Regions from separate parts of the Bacillus sp. AFS053548 genome, predicted to be linked through region 1. Evidence: riboswitches for the same ligand, from Rfam matches in the RefSeq annotation. Region 1 holds a riboswitch; the other holds the start of a gene.
The links. A riboswitch is a leader RNA that binds a small molecule or an ion and turns the genes downstream of it on or off. The one in region 1 is predicted to bind S-adenosylmethionine.

Region 1 (8,786 bases):
TCAATTCGTTAAGACTAAAACAACGAGAGTTTCATTGACTTTCTACTATATATATGGAGGTAATAAAATTGAGCAAAAAAAATAACCCCATCAGAAACGAAGAACAAATGAAAATACAAGCAGACCTTAATAATCTCGATCCAGGTCATTCCGTGGATGAGCACCGTAAAATTGAAACAGCTAATATAATGTTAGCTGGAGAAGAAATCAGACAGCAAAATGAAAATCTATAAAAGAAATCCCTCAAAAGGTCATTTTGAGGGATTTCTTTGTGTAGATAAAAGGTCAGCTTATATTTCGAGACAACTACAAATAATAATAAGCACCGCACATACAGGCTAGGCAACAAATAAAGCGAGCGTTTGTCAAAAGTCTGAAATCCCTCGAATGTTAATAACGACATTCCCCATCTTATGCCCTTTTTCTACGTATCGATGTGCTTCAACAATTTGATCAAGCGGGTAATGGCGATCAATAACAGCTTTTAGCTTATCCGCTTCAATAAGTGCTTTTATATAGTTTAAATCTTCATTGTTCATATTTGCTACACCTAGTATGGCTTTTTTATTACTAATCAAATTACTCCATATAGCTTGAAAATAAACTGAAAGCTTCCATACCGCACTTAACAAATAGACGCCATCTTTGTTAAGCAATCTTTTACAATTAGAAAAGGAACTTTTACCTACCGTATCAAAAATAATATCAAAAGTTTTCTTACTCTTAGCCAGATCTTCATTTGTATAATCGATAACTTCATTTGCGCCTAAAGCCCTTACCAATTCTAAATTTGATGTACTACATAATGCGGTAACTTCTGTACCAAAATATTTAGCTAGCTGAATTGCATATGTTCCAACACTTCCTGAAGCACCATAAATAAGTACTTTTTGTCCATTTTGAATAATACTTCTCCTTAGAAAGTGTAATGCAGTAAGCGCCCCAACAGGTACAGCTGCAGCTTGCTCAAATGACATATTTATTGGTTTTTTAGCTAGAACACCTTCCTCATGTAAAGAAATATATTCTGCATTAGCTCCAAAAGTAAATCCACTATATCCAAAAACTTGATCACCTGTTTTAAAATTTCTTACGTTTTTGCCAACCGTGACTATTTCTCCTGCAAGCTCACAACCTGGTATTTGATTTTTCGGCTTAGTAAGGCCAAACATAAGGCGTGAAAGCAGCCAATACATATAAGGAAAATCGGAGCTTCGAAGTTTTACATCTCCTGCGGTTACAGTTGTTGCGTGTATTTTTATTAATACCTCATCATCTTTTATTTTTGGTTTCTCAACTTCTGTTATTTGAAGAACTTCTGGTGGACCATATTTTGTACATATAATCGCTTTCATAGGTTCCTCCATTACAAACTTTAATTTAGTCATTTAAACCTATGAAAAATGATTTTTAAGTATACCTATATGTAGAATAAAACAGTATGATTCTTACTAAACAAAAAAGACTGAATATAGCATATGCCATATTCAGCCTTAATCATTTTATTATAGACCTGCTTCAGTTTTTAAAACTTCTGCTTTATCAGTACGCTCCCAAGGAAGATCGATATCTGTACGGCCAAAGTGACCATAAGCAGCAGTTTGTTTGTAAATTGGACGACGTAGGTCAAGCATTTTAATAATTCCAGCTGGACGTAGGTCGAAGTTGTTGCGAATTACTTCAACTAATTTTTCTTCTGAAACTTTACCTGTACCAAAAGTATCAATAGCGATTGAAACTGGTTTAGCTACACCAATTGCATATGCTAATTGAACTTCAGCTTTTTCAGCTAAGCCAGCAGCTACGATGTTTTTCGCAACGTAACGTGCAGCGTAAGCAGCAGAACGGTCAACTTTAGTTGCATCTTTACCAGAGAATGCGCCACCACCGTGACGAGCATATCCACCGTAAGTATCAACAATAATTTTACGACCTGTTAAACCAGCATCCCCTTGAGGTCCACCGATTACGAAACGACCTGTAGGGTTGATAAAGAATTTCGTGTTTTCATCAATTAACTCAGCTGGTACAACTGGTTTAATTACAAGTTCTTTAATATCATTTTCAATTTGAGCTTGAGTAGCTTCTGGACCATGTTGCGTTGATACAACAATTGCATCAATACGAACTGGTTTGTTGTTTTCATCATACTCAACTGTTACTTGAGTTTTACCGTCTGGACGTAAGTATGAAACTGTTTCATTTTTTCTAACTTCAGTTAAACGGCGAGCAATTTTGTGAGATAATGAAATTGGAAGTGGCATTAATTCAGGTGTTTCATTAACAGCAAAACCGAACATTAAACCTTGGTCTCCTGCACCGATTGCTTCAATTTCTTCATCTGACATGCTACCTTCACGAGCTTCTAACGCTTGGTCTACACCTAGAGCGATATCTGCTGATTGCTCATCGATAGAAGTTAAAACTGCACATGTATCTGCATCAAATCCGTATTTTGCACGGTCATAACCGATTTCACGGATTGTTTCGCGAACGATTTTTGGGATATCTACATAAGTAGAAGTTGTAATTTCACCTGCAACAAGTACTAAACCTGTTGTAACTGAAGTTTCCGCTGCTACACGAGCATTCGGATCATTTGCTAAAATTGCATCAAGAATAGAATCTGAAATTTGGTCACAGATTTTATCTGGATGTCCTTCTGTAACTGATTCTGAAGTAAATAAACGACGTTGTGACATTGAGTCCCCTCCTAAATTGAATTGACGGATCTCTTTTTTCTCAACATAAGAATAAAAAGTTTGTTCCTATTCCTATGTTTCCCATTTAAGATAAAGATAACTCAGTGTAAATTACGAAATTGCCACTGTATTTAAGTTTTGAGCAAAAAAAAAGCCTTCCTCTTTTCAAATATTACCTGAGGAAAGGTTTCTTGGTATTTGCCTTTCGCTCTTATCGTCCAAGACATAAAAAAAGTCTTGCATCAGGTTCAGCACCTTTCACTAAAAGTGAGGTTGCTGGGTTTCGTAGGGCCTGTATCCCTCCACCTACTCGGGATAAGAGAGTATCCGTATGAAAAGTATCATATTAAAATTTCACTTTCTTGTCAACAATTTTCATCATAACTTAGACATAATTCTACAATAACTTTATCTCTACATTCATTTCTATTTAATGGGAAATTACTAATTACTATACTTACATTTAAATAACTTACTTCATTTAATAAGTAAATTTTACTCAAATTTATTTTTTAATCAAATTCATAACACATTTTGCCAACTAATAGTATACACTATTAAAATAAATGTGTTATACTATTTATCGAGATACCTACATGGCAGACAAATATATTTAAAGGATGGTATTAGTATATGAAGACAGTTGATGTAAACTTTGAATTAAACGAATTACTTACTAGTAATCAAGTGTATAACCAACTAAGCGTTTCTGAGTTAGTTGAAAAAGTCCTAACAAGACAAGAAGGAATTTTAACGTCAACAGGAGCAGTTAGCGTTTCAACAGGCAAATATACTGGACGTTCACCTAAAGATAAATTTATTGTTCAAGAGGCATCTGTTGAAAATTTAATCGATTGGGGTTCAGTAAATCAACCAATCTCTGCTGACGTATTCGAAAAATTATATAGCAAAGTACTTAACTACTTAAAAGATCGTAACGAATTATTCTTATTTAAAGGATTTGCTGGTGCTGACACTGAGTATCGTTTACCTATCCAAGTAATTAACGAATTTGCATGGCACAACTTATTTGCTCATCAATTATTTATTCGCCCAACTGAGCAAGAGCTTCAAACTCATGAAGCAGAATTTACAATTGTTTCTGCTCCGACATTTAAAGCAGACCCTGTAGTTGATGGAACAAATTCAGAGGCATTTGTTATTGTATCATTTGAAAAGAAAATTATCTTAATTGGTGGTACGGAATATGCTGGAGAAATGAAAAAATCTATTTTCTCAATCATGAATTTCCTATTACCACAAAATAATGTTTTACCAATGCACTGTTCTGCTAACGTTGGTAGCGAAGGTGATGTAGCATTATTCTTCGGACTTTCAGGAACTGGTAAAACAACATTATCTGCAGATGCAGACCGTAAGCTAATCGGTGATGACGAGCATGGCTGGTCAGATAATGGTGTATTCAATATTGAAGGCGGTTGCTACGCTAAATGTATCAATTTAACATTTGAAAAAGAGCCACAAATTTTCTCTGCAATTAAATTTGGTACAGTGTTAGAAAATGTTGTTGTTAAATCTGATAGCCGTTTAGCTGACTATGATGATACAACTTTAACAGAAAATACTCGTGCTGCATACCCAATGCAAGCAATTCAAAATATCATTGAGCCAAGTGTTGCTGGACATCCGCATGCAATTATCTTTTTAACTGCTGATGCATTTGGAGTATTACCTCCAATCAGTAAACTAACAAAAGAGCAAGCGATGTACCACTTCTTAAGCGGATTTACTAGTAAATTAGCTGGTACTGAGCGTGGTGTTACTTCTCCACAAGTAACATTCTCTACATGTTTCGGATCACCATTCTTACCGCTTCCAGCTGTAGAATATGCAAAAATGCTTGGTGAAAAAATTGAAAAACATAATGTAAATGTATTCTTAGTAAACACTGGCTGGACTGGTGGAGAATACGGCGTTGGTAAACGTATGAATCTTTCTTACACAAGATCAATGGTTCACGCTGCACTTGAAGGTGATTTAAACAACATTGAAACTACTCAAGATGAGTTTTTCGGTTTAGCAATTCCAACTCATGTACCTGGTGTACCTGATAGCGTATTAGTCCCTTCAACAACTTGGGAAGATAAATCAGCTTATGATCAAAAAGCTCTTGAATTAGTAACTAAATTCAAAGAAAACTTCAAAAAGTTTGAAGGCTTTGATGCTCAATTAGCTGAACTTGGTGGACCTTTAAAATAATCTAATACCTTAAAATGTAAGGGCTGTCCAAAAAGTCGGAATCTATGACTTTTTGGCAGCCTCTTTTTATTTTCTTTATTAAAAAACAACCTCACCTAACAAAAGGAAGTTATTAACATTTATAGAATAAGATTAAAATAACATTAAACAAACTGAACATGAATAATAATCACTATTTATTTATCGAATTAAATGGAGGATTAAAATGAGATCCATAAAGATATTAACTCTGATTTTTTCATTTACTGCAATTTTATTAACTACCTTTTTTTTATTCAATACTGGTACCTCGTCTAAAAATTTAGATAAGCATGATTCACTATCTTCTAAAAAAATTGAGCCAAATATTGAATCATTATCCAAAAGATATTATGAGATCAAAGATTCTGTGGATAATCAATTACTTTATGGAGTTGAATATTATTTAGTCTTATCAGTACCAGAACGTTATAAAAACGATATAGAAAATGCTCAAATAGAAATCCTACTACCTAAAAAAGTCCAATCAATATTTGGAGTCAACATTGAAGAAATAAATCATAATCAAGTATACGAAATCATAAATGGAAGAGCTGTTTTTAATCTTTCTAGTTCTATTGCTACTTCAAATATAACAATAGATCAAAAGAATTATATTAAAAATAATAATGATCTTTACACTATAAAAATTTATTCTAATAAAAATAAATTAATAAAAAGCGATGTTATAAAAGTACAAAATTTTAATAAGAATTGAAAAATCACATTAAAAAATGAGCCAATCTTCGGCTCATTTTTTATTTTATTAGGATCTTATTTTTCAGCTGGTCTATTCCCCATTGAAATAGAGATACGATTCCAACTGTTAATTTGATTAATCATGAATACAAGGTTTACATATTCTTCTTCGCTAAAGTGTTTACTTACACGATTATATAGTTCCTCAGGTACACCTTTATTCGAAATTAGTGTAATATGCTCAGTTAATTCCAAAGCTGCTTTTTCTGCATCTGTGTAAAAATCACAATCTCTCCATGCACTAACACAGTATAAACGTTGTTCAGTTTCTCCTATTTCCCTCGCTTCAGAGGAATGCATGTCAAGGCAAAATGCACAACCATTTATTTGTGAAGCACGAATTTTAATCAGTTCACGAAGTTTATGGTCTATAACCGTTGTTTTAATATACTTTTCCATTTCCATCATTATTTTAAATGCTTCTGGTGCTAATTTTGAATAATTAATTTGTTTTTCCATTTTAATTCCCCCTAAAAAAGTTAATTCTAAAAATAATTGAACTAAATGTAGTTTTTGGAAATATTAAATTAGCGACAATATTAATCGCCGATTTATATTATCTATATTAAAGTGTTTATTTCATTATGTCAAACACCTTTTACGTTTGAATTGCTCCTAAAAGTAATTGTTTGACAAAGAAATAAAAGATTTCTAAGATTAATTAAAAATAATCTCATTTATGAAGAAGGTGTTTTCATGCAGTATAGCGTTGGAGTTGAGTATGCACTTCACTGCCTTGTTTATTTAATTGACACTCCTGAAGATTCTCCAATTGGAATAAAGGAACTATCCTTCTTTCAAGGTGTTTCAGATACATATCTTTCAAAGATTTTTAGTAAGTTATCTAAAGCTGGTATTGTAAGTTCCGTTCCAGGAGTTAAAGGTGGTTTTAAACTAGCTAAATCTCCAGAAGAAATTTCTTTTTGGGATGTAATTGAAGCAATTGAAGGTTCTAAACCAATATTTCAATGTAAAAATATTAAAGATAACGGATATCTTTTTAGAGAAAAAGGTTGTACTCCAAGTGCCACCTGCACGATTAATTTAGTCATGCTCTCTGCCGAAGAAAAAATGCATGATTATTTACGTAATAAAACACTGTCATGGTTAAACAAAGAATTAGAAAGTGTTTTACCTAACGAAATACGTGAAGATACTCGAAAATATTTTTCAAAGAGTAGATAAAAAACCTCTCTAATTTCCTAAAAAGGAAGTAAGAGAGGTTTTTTCTTTGTTCAACTACCTCAGATTACAGATAAGTAACCGAGCTATTTTAGTAGAGTCAGTACTCCGCATTCACCCATTTTCTCCTATTGCATAGGCTAATTGTATATTTTCGATTAGGAGGGATTAAATGAAAATCAAATGGCTCGTTATTTTGTTTTTATTAGTTGCTTCTATTTTAGGTGCATGTTCGAAAGATAAACCTAAAGATGGGACCACAAAGGTGAGAGTTGCAGAAGTGACGCATTCATTATTTTATGCACCTCAATATGTGGCCATTAGTGAAGGAATCTTCAAAAAGCATGGATTGGATGTTGAGATCACAACTACTGCTGGTGGAGATAAAACTATGACTGCTGTATTGTCAAACGGTGCAGATATAGGATTAGTTGGGCCTGAAACAACAATATATGTATACGCTCAAGGTGCAAATGACCCAGTAAAAAGCTTTGCCCAATTGACTCAAACTGATGGAACATTTCTAGTAGCTAGAAATCAAACTGTACCATTTAATTGGGACCAATTAAGAGGCAAAACATTTTTAGGTCAAAGAAAAGGTGGAATGCCACAAATGGTTGGCGAATATGTCCTAAGTAAACATGGAATCGATCCACATAAAGATTTGAACCTTATTCAGAATATAGACTTCGCAAATATCGCGAATGCATATGCTTCAGGTACTGGAGAGTATGTTCAATTGTTTGAACCTACAGCAAGTATTATGGAAAAAGAAGGAAGAGGTAAAATCGTTGCTTCATTCGGCTTGGAGTCTGGAAAAGTTCCTTACACTGCTTTTATAGCAAAAGAAAGTTATTTGAAGAAGAATGCGAAAACAGCTCAAAAGTTTACAGATGCAATTTATGAAGCTGAACAATGGGTTGATACCCATTCTGCAGAAGAGATTGCAAAAAGTGTTGCACCATTCTTTAAAGATACACCTTTAGACATTTCAATAAAAGTTATTGATCGCTATAAGTCTCAAAATTCTTATTCAACAAATCCAATATTAGAAGAAGATGAGTGGAATAATCTTCAAAAAATTATGAAGAACTCTGGTGTATTACCAAAAGAAGTTCCACACTCAGTTTTAGTTGATACAAAATTTGCCGAAAAATCTACGGAGAAGTAGTAGGTTAACAAAATGAGTTATCTAACAGTTAATGATATTTCTCATGTATTTTTATCGAAGGAAAAGGCAATTAAAATATTGGATGGCTTAACGTTTGAAGTTGAAAAAGGTGAATTTGTATCTGTTTTAGGTCCAAGTGGCTGTGGAAAAAGCACACTTTTATCGATCATTTCTTCATTGCTTACACCATATGACGGTTCAGTAAAGTTTAAAGGTAAGCCTTATGATATAAAATCGGGAGAAATTGGTTACATGCTTCAGCATGACTATTTATTCCCTTGGAAAACAATTAAAGAAAATATTTTTCTAGGTCTACAGATTCTAGATAAGGATACCGAAGAAAATAAAAATCGAACGCTAGAATTGCTAAATGAAGTTGGATTAAAAGATTATGAAAATGCGTACCCAAGAGAATTATCCGGTGGGATGAGACAACGCGTTGCATTAGTGAGAACTCTTTCTACTAGCCCTTCAATTGTATTATTAGATGAACCATTCTCCGCTCTAGACTATCAAAATAAAGTAAAGCTTGAAGAATTAGTTTTCAACTTATATAAGAAGTTAAATACTACTGCTATCTTAGTGACTCACGATATTGAAGAAGCGGTAGCTATGTGTGATCGGGTAATTACGCTAACAAATGCTCCTACAAAAATATCAAAAATTTTCAATTTACCAGAAGAATTACGTATTCGCTCCCCTTTTGAAACACGACACCAATCACTCTTTTCTTC
Region 2 (8,786 bases), on a different contig from region 1:
TCTCAAATAATGAGGCTGCTATAATAGATTCTACTCGAATGACGGATTTCTATATTGATTTTGCAAATACAAAGAGCGCAAAAATTACAAATGTATTTGATACTCACCTACATGCAGACCATATTTCTGGTGGAAGAAAAATTGCAGAGATTTCTGGAGCAACATACTGGTTACCGCCAAAGGATGCTAAAGAGCTTACTTTTGAATATAGTCCATTAGAAGATGGTAATAAGGTAATGATTGGTGAAACAGCAATCAGCATTGAGGCTTTTTATTCACCAGGACATACAATTGGATCAACTTCATTTGTTGTTGATGAAAAGTTCTTACTTTCTGGTGATATTTTATTTATCGATTCAATTGGAAGACCTGATCTTGCTGGTATGGCAGAGGATTGGGTAGGGGACTTACGCGAAACCCTTTATAAAAAATACCGAAATTTATCGCTTGAATTAATCGTGCTTCCATCACATTTTATGGTGATTAGTGAATTGAACGAAGATGGAAGTGTTTATAAAAAACTAGGATATTTATTTGATCAGAATCATGGATTGAACATTGAAAGTGAAAGTGAGTTTAGAAAGTTAGTAACTGAAAACTTACCACCACAACCAAACTCATATCAAGAAATCCGTGAAGTTAATATGGGCAAAATTAAATTAAATGAAGAAAAACAGAGAGAAATGGAAATTGGTCCAAATCGCTGTGCAGTACGATAATAAGACTTGGAGGAGAATAGAATGGAAGCTACAAAATTATTAGATGCAAAAGGCTTAGCATGTCCAATTCCAATTGTAAAAACAAGAAAAGCAATTGCAGAGATTGAAGTAGGAGAAGTATTAGAAATTCATGTCACTGATAAAGGTGCTAAAAACGACCTTGCAGCTTGGGCTAAATCAGGTGGACACGAATTATTAAATTATACCGAAGAAGACAATGTTTTAAAGTTTTGGATTAAAAAAGGTTAAGCTAATAGATTAATAGGAAAAGGAGAGTTAAGAGTCGCATCTCCTTTTCTATTATAGGAGGACTTTAAATGGAGTGGACCTTAATTTTAGTACTTTTCTTAGTTGGTTTTTTTGGGTCCTTTATTTCAGGAATGGTAGGAATTGGTGGAGCGATTATAAATTATCCAATGCTCCTATTTATTCCTCCATTATTAGGATTTGCTGCTTTCACACCACATCAAGTTTCAGGTATAAGTGCCGTCCAAGTAGTATTTGCGACTTTAGGTGGAGTATTAAGCTATCGTAAAAGCGGTTATTTAAACAAAAAAGTAATATTAAGTATGGGAATAAGTGTACTAATAGGAAGTTTTCTTGGTGGATTTGGTTCAAATCTACTTTCAGAACATGGGATTAACCTTGTTTATGGTATTTTAGCAATGATAGCGGTCGTTTTAATGTTTATTCCTCGAAAAAACGTCGAGATGTCAACAGATGGTCAAATTTCAATTAATGTATGGCTTGCGGCAGGCCTAGCATTTGTTGTGGGCACTAGTGCAGGGATTGTTGGTGCAGGAGGAGCATTTCTGTTAGTACCAATCATGTTAACAATCTTAAAAATACCAACTCGTGTGACAATCGCTTCTTCACTTGCCATAACATTTATCTCTTCAATTGGTGTAACGATCGGAAAAATCTCTACTGGTCAAGTTGAAGTATTGCCTACTATTATTGTTGTTATTGCAAGCTTAATCGCTTCACCATTAGGTGCAAAAATAGGCAAAAAAACAAAAACACAGGTTTTACGAGGGATTCTGGCAGTATTAATCGGTTTTACTGCTTTGAAAATTTGGTTTACGATTATAAAATCATGGATTAGCTGAATGAGGACTAACTGTAAAAAAAAACAGAAAAACTATTTTGGGAGTTTTTCTGTTTTTTTATTGGTCTTTATTATGGTGCTACATGTAAGGTCCTTTTTCTCTGCTTCTTATTGCAATATTTTTAAATAAAATTTGCTTATTTTGTACTAATTTAATTAAAATGGAACTAGTCGTTTTTTTTAATTGCCTTTACTACAAAATTAAATTGAAATGGAGAATGATTTAAATGACAAATCAGAATGAAACGAACGCTTTACCGCCAAAAACATGTACGATTGAACGCCTTGTTACGCTTCAAGAGGATGTTGAAAAGGTATTGGCAGGGCAAAAAACTGCTACTCGCCGAAACGGAAGATATGCAGATGTTGGGGAAGTTATGACCCTTCAAAATAATCAGTATGTTGTTGAAAAAGTTTACTCTCAAGCCCTTGGTGAATTGACAGATGAGGATGCTAAGCAGGAAGGCTATTCGACTGTAGAAGAGTATAAGCAATCGATCCTGTCAATCCATCCTGGAATGCCTTGGCTGCCAAAAATGAGGGTATGGGTTCATGAGTTCCGTCTCATCCAAGATTAATTTACATGCTGTATAGACTGCTTCTTTACATACATATTGCTAGTGTAATCTTATCAATTGGTCCTTTTTTTGTATTGATTCCGATACTCAAAAAGCTGCATACTACAAAGTCCGCGATACAACAGAGCTATTTGGATGTATTCCGGTTTGCTGTCAGATTGGCAAAGCATGCTGGGCATGTACTGGTTGGATCAGGGGTATTGTTGGTACTAGCGGGCCATTGGTCGTGGAAGACATCTTGGATTGTGATGACTATTCTTCTTTTGGTGAGCTCATTATTCTTCCTAGCTAGAGCTTTTTCACCGACCATTCGGAAATTCAGTGAACCAACCTATGACCATAGAATGTTGATTCAGAAGCTTCGTCGCTCTATCTGGATTTACATCGTTCTTTTGATGGTTATGCTATGGTTTATGGTTGTAAAGCCTGGATTATGGTAGGCACAATACAAATATGCAGACAGGTTTCTTTTATCGAAGCCTAGTCTGCTTTTTTGTACTTCTCTTCAATGAAATACTAATAAAATACAAAAAAATAAGTATATAGACCTATTCCAAAGGGTTTGTGAAATAGGTTTTTTGATTTGAATATGAAGGACCTGAGACCTGCGTCAAACAGTGCTCGTAAAAAAAATGCTATTTCAAAACACAATTTTTACTAAAAAATTTAAAAATAATTCTTGACGGATTATAAAAAGAGAGATAACATGAACTCAATAATTTAAAAACTTAATAAATTCTATTACTTATCCAGAGAGGTGGAGGGACTGGCCCTGCGATACCTCGGCAACGGGTTTGTTGTTTCGTAACAAATACCGTGCTAATTCCTGCAAATCGTTCAAGCGATTTGAAAGATAAGAAGTAAAGTGGCTTATATATTATAACCCCTCTTCTTATCTGTCTTATTGGATAAGAAGGGGGGTTTTTTGATGAGGTGCCATAGGAGAAAAAGGGGGAAATATAGATATAAATCCTAGTTTTCAAATGTGTTTACTTGGTTATTGTGATTGGAATAACTTGCATGGGGGGAAGGAATTTGATTGAGATTAAAAATGTCTCGAAGGTTTATCCTGGAAGGCCACCAATTAAAGCTTTAAATAATATTAATATGAAAATTGAGAAAGGGGAAATCTTTGGAATCATTGGTTTTTCCGGAGCAGGAAAAAGTACATTGATCCGTTGTTTAAATAGACTTGAAGAGCCAACAGAAGGATCAGTTCTCATTGATGGATTGGACCTAATGACATTAAAAGATGAAGAGTTACGTAAGACACGTAGAAAAATTGGTGTCATCTTCCAACACTTTAATCTACTTTCTGCCAAAACGGTGTTTGATAATATAGCAATGCCGCTATACCTTGAAGGAAAAAAGAAACGGGATGTTCAGGAAAAGGTAATGGAATTAATTGAATTTGTTGGACTTACAGGGAAGCAAGATGTATTTCCGGGGCACTTGTCGGGAGGACAAAAGCAAAGAGTGGGAATAGCAAGGGCACTCGTAACAGATCCAGATCTTCTACTATGTGATGAAGCTACATCTGCATTGGACCCCGAAACAACAAAGAATGTATTAGAGCTTTTAAGGAAAGTAAATAAATCCTATAATCTTACAATTTTCCTTATTACCCATGAAATGAGTGTAATTCGTGATTTATGTGATAAAGTGGCCGTCATTGATAATGGTGAAATTGTTGAAGAAGGTAATGTTTACGACGTATTTACGAATCCACAAAAAAGTATTACAAAGAATTTTGTTAACACAGTATTACAAAATGAGGTGCCATCTAAGTTATCGAAATCATTATCAAAGGGAAAATATTATCAATTAGTCTTCCGAGGTGAAAAGGCGGCCAATCCATTATTATCAGAGGTTCTTAAAAAATTCGATATTCATTTAAATATTCTTTATGGATCGATCACAGAGCTACAAGAAAGACCTTATGGGAATTTGCTTGTGGCACTAGAAGGAACAAAAGAGGAAAGCGCAAAAGCTATTAAATTTATTTCGGAAAAGGGGATAGAAGTAAGGGAGGTTGAGTTAAATGGAGCTTAATTGGGAATTCTTTTGGCCGCAGTTTTTGCAGGCAACTCAAGATACATTTCTAACTGTTTTAGGGTCATTTATTTTTGGCACAATCATAGGATTGCCTCTAGGTATTATCCTAGTTGTAACAAGGCCAGGTCATATAATGGAAAACAAACCTTTATTTACGTTGTTAAATACCATTATTAATATTGTTCGATCTGTACCATTTATTATTTTGCTAGTTGCCATTATTCCATTTACTAGATTATTGACGGGAACGTCCATTGGCGTAGTAGCAGCAATTGTTCCGCTTTCGATCTTTGTAGGACCTTATTTGGCTAGATTGATTGAGAACTCCATGCTAGAAGTAGATAAGGGAGTGCTGGAAACAGCCTATTCAATGGGAGCAACAAAGTTTCAAATTATCGTGAAGTTTATTTTGCCTGAAGCGATTCCATCGTTGATTCTTTCATTTACAACAGCAACGATTGGATTGATTGGATCAACTGCGGCAGCTGGTGCTGTTGGTGCTGGTGGATTAGGTGACTTAGCTATTACATATGGTTATCAGCGCTTTGAAACATTGGTTATTATCATTACTGTTGTATTACTAGTAGTCATAGTTCAAATAATACAAAGTTTAGGAAATACGTGGTCAAGATACGTAAGGAGGAAAAGAGGATGAAAAAGTTTTTTACTATTTTTGCAGCATTATTATTAACGGTTTCGGTATTATCAGCATGTGGTTCTAATGCATCATCAGGTAATGGAAAGGAGAGAACAGTTAAGATTGGTATTAACGGTGATGACTATGAACTTTGGAATATTGTACAAAAACAAGTAAAAAGTGAAGGCATTAAATTGAAAATTATTTCATTTTCAGATTATGTTCAGCCTAACACAGCACTTAATGACAGTAGTCTTGATTTAAATGCTTTTCAAACGATTACTTATATGAACCAATTTAAAGGTGATCATAATTTAGATATTTCTGCGATTGGCTCGACGGTGATTGCGCCAATGGGTATTTACTCACATAAATTTAAAAAGCTAAGTGATATTCCAGATGGAGCAACTATTACAATACCAAATGATGTTACGAACGCAGGCCGTGCACTTAAACTATTACAATCTTCAAAGTTAATTAGTTTAGTAGATAATTTTGATCCTAAAGGAAGTATTGAACAAATTAAAGAAAATCCTAAGCATCTAAAAATCAAACCGATTGCTGCAGGGCAAACAGCTAGATCATTGGATGATGTGGCAGCGGCTATCATCAATAATGGATTCGCCGTTCAAGCGGGCTTAGACCCTGCAAAGGATCCACTTTATAAAGAAGATCCTAATGATAAAGCAGCTATGCCGTATATCAATGTTATTGCATCTCGTACGAAGAATAAAAATGACAAGGACTTTGCAAAGATTGTAAAGGCTTATCAATCAAAAGAAGTTCATGATTACATTATTAAACGTGACAAAGGTGCTACAGTTCCAGTAGTCATTTCAATTGATAAAATTAAAAATCTATAAAGCTAGTTCATACTTATTTAAAAGAATGGAAGGGAGAAAAGTTTAAATGACAGTCAAAATTGAAACACAAAGAGAACAAATTGTGAAAAGTATTGAGGAATCGAAGGAAGTCTATCTTGAAATTAGCCACAAAATTCATGAGAAACCTGAAATTGGTAATCAAGAATTTTTTGCATCTGAAACACATACTAAAATTCTAGTAGAAGCTGGTTTCGATGTAACACGTAATATTGCTGGCCACGAAACAGGCTTTGTAGCAAGGAAAACGTCATCTAAGCAAGGTCCAACCATCGCTTTTTTAGCAGAATATGACGCATTACCTAGTCTTGGTCATGCATGCGGACATAATATTATTGGAACGACAAGTGTAGCAGCAGGAATCGCTCTTGCTGAAGTCATTTCTGAGACTGGCGGAGAGGTTATCATATTTGGAACACCTGCAGAAGAGGGTGGACCAAACGGAAGTGCGAAGGGGAGTTTCGTAAAAAATGGTTTACTAGAAGGTGTTGATGCAGCTCTTATGCTCCACCCAAGTGGCAAAACAGGTTTGTCGAGTCCATCATTGGCAGTAGATCCATTAGACTTCCATTTTTATGGAAGAGCAGCCCATGCTGCTGGGTCACCAGAACATGGAATCAATGCCTTAGATGCAGTAATCCAGTTATTCAATGGCATTAATGCCCTTCGTCAGCAGCTTTCTAGTGATGTTCGCATACACGGAATTATCACTCATGGAGGCGATGCACCAAATATTATTCCAGAGTATGCTTCAGCGAGATTTTTCATCCGTGCTAGTACTTGGAAGCGTACGGAGGAAGTATCTACTAAGATTCGTAATATTGCCGAAGGAGCAGCACTTGCAACTGGTAGTACTGTGAAAATTGAAAGATTCCAAAATGAAGTCCATGATTTTATTATCAATCAATCTCTTGATGAGATTGTCGGTGAAGAACTAAGCCTATTGGGTGAAGTAGTGAATGGCAAAAGCGGCGGGCTTGGATCTACTGATGCCGGAAACGTAAGCCATGTTGTTCCAACTTCTCACGCATATATTAAAATAGGACCTAATGATTTAATTGCTCATACGAATGAATTCCGTGAAGCTGCGAGATCGCCGCTTGGTGATCATGCCTTAGTAACGGGGGCAAAAGCATTGGCTCTAACGGGCTATCGTTTAATTACCGATAAAAACCTTTTGAAAAAGGTTCAAAAAGAATTTCAACAAACAGAAAAATAGTTAGATTGAACGGTCAGAAAGATGGACGGAATTACCATCTTTTTGACCGTTTTATTTTTGAAAGCTAAGTCTAATGACATTATTTGTTCTATTTATATAGTAGTCTTCTGTTAATTTCTCCTTCCGCTAATTTCGAAGTAAAAAATATAGGTTTACATTACCCCATTCAATTTTTAACAAAACGTAATCCCAATTTTACTAAATCTTAAATCTTAAAGATTAAACTAAAACTTAGATATAACAAGTTTATCATTCTATAAATCTTTGATAGGGGTAATTTAATATGGTTTCTTTAAGTAAAGTAAAAGATTTATCAGATGAAAGTGTTAAATATGCACAACAGCATCTAGCAAACGAAAGGACATATTTAGCATGGTTGCGAACTGCAATCTCAATTACTGGTGTAGGATTTTTAACAACATCACTACATTTTACAATTAAAATTAGTGATAACCAGTTCATCAATACATTAGCAATTTTTCTTGGCATATATGCATGTGTTGTTGGTTTAATTTCTGGGGTATTAGCTACTATTCAGTACAGTAAAAAGCGGAAAGAAATTCAAAATGGAAAATTTATACCAGCACATAATTCAATTATTCTTGTATCAATTCTATTTTCTTTTTTAATATCTATGATTGTGCTGTATTTGTCTTTATTATTATTTAATTAAACCCGAATAGTTCATTTTTTTCACAGTTATTTTAATAGGGATATTTTTATAAAAATCGAATATTACATAAAGTGGACACTAAAATGAATGGAGTGATTGACATTTTTTATCCTGAGTCTCGGTTTGAATCGATTAATGGAATGGAGCTTCATTTTACAGAATGGGGAGAAAGAAAAAATCCAACAGTTGTTTGCTGGCATGGTTTAACCAGGAATGGTAGGGATTTTGATATTTTAGCTCGTCATTTAGCTAAGGATTACCATGTAATTTGTCCAGATACGATTGGGCGAGGGTTAAGTCAGTGGAGTACTTCTCCTGAGCAAGATTACTGTTTTGAATACTATGTAAATCTAGCGATTGGTTTATTAGACCGTTTAGAAATTGAACAAGTTCGTTGGGTAGGGACTTCGATGGGTGGAGCAATTGGAATGCGACTTGCTGGCACACCGAAACATCTTAACCGTATTTCTCATTTAGTATTAAATGATATTGGGGCAGGAGCTTCAGAAAACCAGCCACAAGATATTGAAGGAATTAAAAGAATTATTAGCTATGTTGGTACACCACCTCAATTTAAAACATTTACTGAATTGAAGAATTACTATAAGTTCATTTATTATTCATTTGGTGTTTCAAGCGAAGAAGAATGGAATGATTTTACACAAAATTCTTGCCGTAGAAGAGATGAGGGTGGAATTGGCCCTGATTATGATCCTAAAATTGCATTGCAATTTCAGCATACAGAAGATTTAACTTTGTGGAATTACTGGGAGGCTATTCGGTCCAAGATTTTACTTATTCGAGGAGAAGTTTCAGATGTCTTGCCACTTGATGTAGCATTAAAAATGAAGGAAACACAGAAGTTTCAAATGGAAACAATACCTAAAGTCGGTCATGCACCTGCTTTAAATACAAA

Region 2: linked by a shared signal. The riboswitch ahead of CN946_RS19405 (methionine ABC transporter ATP-binding protein) and the one ahead of metK (methionine adenosyltransferase) in region 1 are both predicted to bind S-adenosylmethionine.

What each region holds. Positions count from the first base shown of each region.
Region 1 covers NZ_NUHI01000004.1:27,879-36,664, reverse strand. The annotation lists gene CN946_RS23270 (hypothetical protein) at 69-233, shown strand; gene CN946_RS01740 (NAD(P)-dependent alcohol dehydrogenase) at 366-1,355, opposite strand; gene metK (methionine adenosyltransferase) at 1,506-2,702, opposite strand; SAM riboswitch class I at 2,911-3,024, opposite strand; gene pckA (phosphoenolpyruvate carboxykinase (ATP)) at 3,336-4,922, shown strand; gene CN946_RS01725 (hypothetical protein) at 5,128-5,658, shown strand; gene CN946_RS01720 (carboxymuconolactone decarboxylase family protein) at 5,715-6,158, opposite strand; gene CN946_RS01715 (RrF2 family transcriptional regulator) at 6,396-6,884, shown strand; gene CN946_RS01710 (ABC transporter substrate-binding protein) at 7,060-8,052, shown strand; gene CN946_RS01705 (ABC transporter ATP-binding protein) at 8,065-8,786, shown strand, end outside.
Region 2 covers NZ_NUHI01000038.1:233-9,018, reverse strand. The annotation lists gene CN946_RS19430 (MBL fold metallo-hydrolase) at 1-719, shown strand, start outside; gene CN946_RS19425 (sulfurtransferase TusA family protein) at 741-968, shown strand; gene CN946_RS19420 (sulfite exporter TauE/SafE family protein) at 1,037-1,828, shown strand; gene CN946_RS19415 (ASCH domain-containing protein) at 2,055-2,405, shown strand; gene CN946_RS23885 (hypothetical protein) at 2,411-2,845, shown strand; SAM riboswitch class I at 3,148-3,265, shown strand; gene CN946_RS19405 (methionine ABC transporter ATP-binding protein) at 3,441-4,457, shown strand; gene CN946_RS19400 (methionine ABC transporter permease) at 4,447-5,115, shown strand; gene CN946_RS19395 (MetQ/NlpA family ABC transporter substrate-binding protein) at 5,112-5,960, shown strand; gene CN946_RS19390 (M20 family metallopeptidase) at 6,007-7,197, shown strand; gene CN946_RS19385 (YidH family protein) at 7,481-7,870, shown strand; gene CN946_RS19380 (alpha/beta fold hydrolase) at 7,954-8,786, shown strand, end outside.